One region of the Blautia sp. AF19-1 genome, then DNA from elsewhere that is predicted to be linked to it. Evidence: riboswitches for the same ligand, from Rfam matches in the RefSeq annotation. Region 1 holds a riboswitch; the other holds the start of a gene.

What was found. A riboswitch is a leader RNA that binds a small molecule or an ion and turns the genes downstream of it on or off. The one in region 1 is predicted to bind cyclic di-GMP.
Region 2: it holds a riboswitch for cyclic di-GMP, as region 1 does, so the genes downstream of both, DWX26_RS13780 (ABC transporter substrate-binding protein) here and DWX26_RS01095 (ABC transporter substrate-binding protein) in region 1, are expected to answer to the same signal.

What each region holds. Positions count from the first base shown of each region.
Region 1 covers NZ_QUGQ01000001.1:250,451-253,598, reverse strand. Annotated here, with positions in the region: partial or broken gene DWX26_RS01105 (recombinase family protein) at 1-381, shown strand, start outside; gene DWX26_RS01100 (hypothetical protein) at 555-740, opposite strand; cyclic di-GMP riboswitch class I at 1,052-1,127, shown strand; gene DWX26_RS01095 (ABC transporter substrate-binding protein) at 1,215-3,065, shown strand; gene DWX26_RS01090 (hybrid sensor histidine kinase/response regulator) at 3,071-3,148, shown strand, end outside.
Region 2 covers NZ_QUGQ01000022.1:33,448-36,595, reverse strand. Annotated here, with positions in the region: gene DWX26_RS13780 (ABC transporter substrate-binding protein) at 1-1,278, opposite strand, end outside; cyclic di-GMP riboswitch class I at 1,378-1,453, opposite strand; gene DWX26_RS13775 (hypothetical protein) at 1,610-1,801, opposite strand; gene DWX26_RS13770 (formate/nitrite transporter family protein) at 1,952-2,710, shown strand; gene DWX26_RS13765 (DNA topoisomerase) at 2,707-3,148, shown strand, end outside.

The sequences.
Region 1 (3,148 bases):
AGTATAGAAGAAGTTAAGAATCGCCTGCTGAATATCCGGCAACAGAAAATATCAGAAGAAAACGTCTATCAATTTCTTTTATATTTTGATAAACTATATGATAAGTTCACCGACCTGGAGAAAAAAGAATTTCTTAATAGCTTTGTAGAACAGGTGGACATTTACGAGCAGGAGCAGCCAGATGGCAGATTCCTGAAGCACATAAAGTTCCGTTTTCCGGTGTATTTTGGAGACAGGGAAATACAGGAACTTTGTTGGGACAACGAAAGTACCGTTGAGACTGTGTGCCTTTTGGGCAAACGAAAACCAGATGCCAAGGTAAAAATAGGCATTGATATGGATGATTATTACCGTATCAGGGAGAATGCTGAAAGCAAATAAACCTTTGCAAAACCGAATAATACACTGAAACAAAGCAAGACAGAAGCTGTTGATGCGTTAGAAGATAACGTGTCAGCGGCTTTTTCTTTTTATATAATAGGAAAGTTCGACATTCGTCGAACTCTTGATAAAAAGAGCCCGCACAAAAGCGGGCATAGAAAACAGACGATAGATTAAAAGAAGTCGATGTAAAAACCTTCTTCAAATTCATCGTCATCGAGGTCATCATCCTCGGTAAGAAAATAGTGCATATCCAAAAGGTCAGAGTCTGTCATGTTTTTGATCAGATTGGATGTCATTCCCTCTGGAGGATTCTTGCTGTATTTTTGTCTGAGTTCCTCTATAAGCTTTGCATCCATGGTTTAAATTCCTCCCTGTCTGTTAATAAGTTCAGTATGATACAGACAGGCAGAAAAATCAAGCAGAGCGGCATTTAGCTTTTGCCATGGCCCTTTCGTAAAGTTCTTGAAGAGGAACTCGTTTATGATTGTGATAGATTTCTACTAAAAGCAATGCTGCGTGGACTTCGGAAGTAGAAGAACAGTTCGAGTATATGTATCGGCTGTTCTTTTTTTGCTTTTGAAGATTAAAATGGTAATGTTTTTCTTGTGTACAGTAGAGTGCCATAGTATAATAAAATCAGTTTTTTGCATAAGTTTAAAAGCTTAAAAAGGACGATCGGCAAACCAGATGAAAGTCTGGGACGCAAAGCTACAGGGCCTGTAAAATGGCAGCCAGTTGCATGAAATGAGGTGCACTGTCTGTTTGGCAGTGCTTTTTTACGGTGTTATTTCATAGACGTGACTATAACAATTCTATTAGGAGAACTTGTAATGAAAAAGAAAAAATGGAGCAAGGTTTTGTCTGTATTTTTAGTGATGGTGACAGCCGTATCGCTTCTGTCAGGCTGTGGCGGGAAGAGTGCGGAAAAAGAAGATGCAGAAACAATCACAGTATATTTATGGAGCACAAACCTGTATGAAAAATATGCACCATATATCCAGGAACAGCTTCCGGATATCAATGTCGAGTTTGTTGTAGGGAATAATGATTTGGATTTCTACAAGTTCCTTGATGAAAACGGTGGATTGCCGGATATTATAACCTGCTGCAGATTTTCCCTGCATGATGCAAGTCCCCTGAAAGACAGTCTGATGGATCTTTCCACAACCAATGCGGCAGGTGCTGTCTATGATACCTACCTCAGCAATTTCAGGAACGAGGATGGAAGCGTAAACTGGCTTCCTGTGTGTGCAGATGCCCATGGTTTTGTAGTGAACAAAGACCTTTTTGAAAAATATGATATCCCGTTGCCAACAGATTACGAGAGTTTTGTTTCCGCCTGCCAGGCATTTGACAAAGTGGGTGTTCGTGGATTTACGGCAGACTATTCTTATGATTATACCTGTATGGAAACACTGCAGGGTCTGTCTATATCAGAGTTGTCTTCTGTGGAAGGACGCAAGTGGCGGACGGTCTACAGTGACTCGGAAAATACAAAGAGAGAAGGTCTGGACGATACCGTCTGGCCAGAGGCTTTTGAACGTATGGAACAGTTTATTCAGGATACAGGGCTTAGTCAGGAAGATTTGAATATGAATTATGATGATGTTGTTGAGATGTACAAAAGTGGCAAGCTTGCCATGTACTTTGGCAGTTCTTTCGGTGTAAAAATGTTCCAGGATCAGGGCATTAACACAACATTTCTTCCATTCTTTCAGGAGAACGGTGAAAAGTGGATTATGACTACGCCATATTTCCAGGTGGCCTTAAACCATGATCTGACAAAGGATGAAACACGCAGAAAGAAAGCAATGGAGGTACTGGATACAATGTTTTCAGAGGATGCGCAGAACAGGATCATTAGTGATGGACAGGATCTGTTAAGCTACAGTCAGGAGGTGGATATGCAGCTTACGGAATATCTGAAAGATATAAAACCTGTGATCGAAGAAAACCATATGTATATCCGTATTGCGTCAAGTGACTTTTTCTCTGTTTCCAAGGATGTGGTTTCCAAAATGATCTCAGGAGAATACGATGCAGGGCAGGCATACCAGTCATTTAATTCTCAGCTTCTTGAGGAAGAAACTGCTTCTGAGGATATCGTGCTGGATTCACAGAAGTCGTATTCCAACCGTTTCCACAGCAGTGGAGGAAATGCAGCATATTCTGTTATGGCAAACACGCTACGTGGCATCTATGGGTCAGATGTGCTGATCGCAACCGGAAACAGCTTTACGGGAAATGTGCTGAAAGCCGGTTACACAGAAAAAATGGCAGGTGACATGATCATGCCAAATGGTCTGGCGGCTTACAGCAGCAAGATGAGTGGGGCCGAGCTGAAAGAAATAATCAAAAACTTTGTAGAAGGCTATGAGGGAGGATTTATTCCGTTTAACCGTGGCTCTTTGCCAGTGGTTAGTGGTATTTCTGTGGAAATTAATGAAACGGAAGATGGCTATACATTAAGTAAAGTTACAAAGGATGGAAAGGCAGTTCGGGATGAGGATACTTTCACGGTGACCTGTCTTGCCACACCGCAGCATATGGAAACTTATCCTGTAGATGAAAATATGATATTTGATGGAGGAGCTACATCTGTGAAAGATACCTGGACAGCATATGTTTCAGGTGGTAATGCCGTTCTTGCAGAACCTGAAGATTACATAACCCTGAGGTGAGAAAAATGGATGTTAAGAATTATAATAGAAATAGAAAGAAACCTGTCAGGAAAAAAGGATTAAGAATAGTTGCTTTTCTTCTT
Region 2 (3,148 bases), on a different contig from region 1:
AAAATTCATCATTGCTTTTTCTTCTGGATCTTTACGATTCATTACACTGCGAAAAGTATCATAAGCCTGTGTTTCATCCATTTCCCCTGACAGTAATCCGTGAACAGCCTCAAGACTTGCATCAAATGATTTTTGGGCGGAATATCGGATATAAACAGCATTATGATTAATTTCCTCTTCCAGTCCAGGCACATCCTGCATCATGGTTGGAACATCTGTATTCAATGAAATAACACCGCTTCCATCCGCAATCAGCTTTTGCCCCTCTTCTGAAATCATACAATCCAGCACATCCAGCGCAGTATCCAGTTTCTCCCGGTCTTTTTCCAGGTTTTTGTTAAATGCAATGTTTAAGGACGGAGTCATGTACACATAGGATTCATCCGATGTCTGTGAAAAGTAAGGAATACGGGTCAGCTCCGCATCCATCTGTTTCTGCAGCTGCTGCATAACCGTCGGATGTCCATGAAACATTGCTGATTTTCCCTCGACAAACATCTGGATTCCTGTATTGACGTCAATATTGATATCTTCTTTACCAAAGTGCGAGTCCTTAAGAAACTGACTGGTTTCTGAAAAAATACGTTTCCATAATGTATCATCAAACTTCACTTCATCCGCTGCAGTCTCTGCACCGTTTCGCCATTCAATACCATCCAGGCTTGTAAACTCACCGATTGCCGCCGCCTGGATGATTTCATTATTAGACCAGTCTTCCCCAAGATCCATGGAATACGGTTTTATGCCATTATCATAAAACTGCTGACAGGCCTGTACATATTCCTCATAATTTTCTGGAATCTTTACGCCATACTGATCAAACAGTGTTTTGTTGGCAATGATCGTCTGCGGAATACCACAGATTGGCAGCCACTGGATTTCATCCTCCTCATTCTTATAATATTGCACCGCATAAGAATAATACTTGGAAACAACATCATAAGAAGCAAAATCCATAAGATAAGGCTGTAAGTCCTGTGCATCTGTTCCAGAAAATCGACGTACTGTTATAATATCCGGTAATTCATCATGTTCTTTAAAATAACTGTATAAATCGGTATCATTGTTACCTATAATAAATTCAATATCCTGATCTGGAAACTGTTCATGGATATAGGATGCAATATTTTTCATCAAACGATTTTCCCACAGATAAACGGTAAGATGATCATCATTTATAGATACTTCTTTCTTTGACTGTCCACATCCAGACAAGACAGCAGATGCTGCAAGTACACCTGACACCACTGCTGTCAGACAACGTTTTGCCTTTTTCATACTTTTATTTTCCTCATTTTTTCCTGATAAAATCATTATTGTTACGTCTGTGAAATAACACCGTAAAAAAGCACCGTCAGACAGACAGTGCACCTCATTTTATGCAACTGGCTGCCATTTTACAGGCCCTGTAGCTTTGCGTCCCAGACTTTCATCTGGTTTGCCAATTTCCTTATTATAGCTTTAATCTTATGCAAAAAACTGATTTTATTATACTTTAGTGTTCTACTATACGCAAGAAAAAGATTAACATTTTAACGTTCAAAAGCAAAAAAAAGAACAGCCGATACATATACTCGAACTGTTCTCCTATTAAGTACGTTACATTATTTTACAATAAAACTTCCAGAAATATGATATCTATCATATTTTCTGGAAGTCCTGTCTTTGAGCAAGTGGCTAACTCGGTTAAAAAAGCTTTCAATCCTTGTTTCAATCCCTCTGAGTTCATCATACAATCTGTCGTTTCACCCCTTATTTTCTGACATTTCTGTGGAAATATACTTTTTTCTTCCTCCTTCATTGCGAATCTTTCCGGGAAATGCTATAATAGCCAAAGTTGAAAGCGCGAAATCCGAAGCATTTGCAAGCTGCTCCGGAAAAAAAGACCATCCCCCGGACAAAAAGAGAGGGGATATGTCCATCCTACTGGACATAAGAAAGGAGTTATTCTATGCCTTATGATGACGTACAAAAATTTTCAGAGGCAGCCGTAAACAAAGCAAAGCTGCTGAAAGAACACCCGGGGAAATACTTTCTCCGTGCAGTCATGGCCGGTTTCTTTATCGTGGTTGCCATGATTTTCTCCAACGTGGTAGGCAATACGTTCCAGAGTACAGATCCTGCCTGGGGAAAACTGCTTGGCGGTATTGTGTTTGCCATTGCGGTTCTGCTGATCGTTTTTATCGGTGCAGAGCTTTTCACCGGAAACAATCTTGTTATGGCATTTGGGGCCTATGACAAAAAAGTCTCCTGGGCACAGGTTGGAAAAGTATGGCTGGTAAGCTACATCGGAAACTTTGTCGGATGCCTGATTCTCTCCGTAATTTTCGTACTGGCAGGTGCTTCCGGTACTGCCGATTATTACGCAGGATTTATTGGAAATAAACTTTCCATTCCTGCCGGAGAAATGTTTTTCCGTGCCATTCTCTGCAACTTCTTCGTCTGCCTCGCCGTTGCCTGCGGCATGAAATGCAAAAATGAAGTTGCCAAATTTTTCATGATTATACTTTGCATCGCCGGATTCGTTGTTGCCGGTTTTGAACACTGCGTTGCCAATATGGCCACCTTTGTTACCGCTGCACTTCTGGTCCCAGGCGGCATTTCTCTGACTGCCGCATTGAAAAGTATGGTCATTGTAACTATAGGAAACGCAATAGGAGGCGGTGTGCTCCTTGCCTGGCCGCTTCGAATGATGAGTGCAGATAAATGACAAAATCTTTATACATTGCGGAAAAACCGAGCGTTGCTCAGGAGTTCGCAAAAGCGTTAAAACAGAATATGCAGCGCAGGGATGGATACTTAGAGTCGGATCAGTCCGTCGTAACCTGGTGCGTCGGTCACCTGGTTACGATGAGTTATCCGGAAAAATATGATCCTGCGTTAAAAAGGTGGAGTCTCGAGACCCTGCCTTTTTTGCCTGAAAACTTCAAATATGAAGTTATCCCGGAAGTAAAAAAGCAGTTCACCATTGTGAGTAACCTGCTCCACCGGGAGGATATTGAAACCATTTATGTCTGTACCGACTCCGGGCGGGAGGGAGAATACATCTATCGTCTCGTCGCGCAGATGGCCGGTATCAAAGACAAGAAACAGAAGCGTGTCTGGATCGACTCGCAGACAGAAGAAGAAATTCTGCGCGGTATCCGCG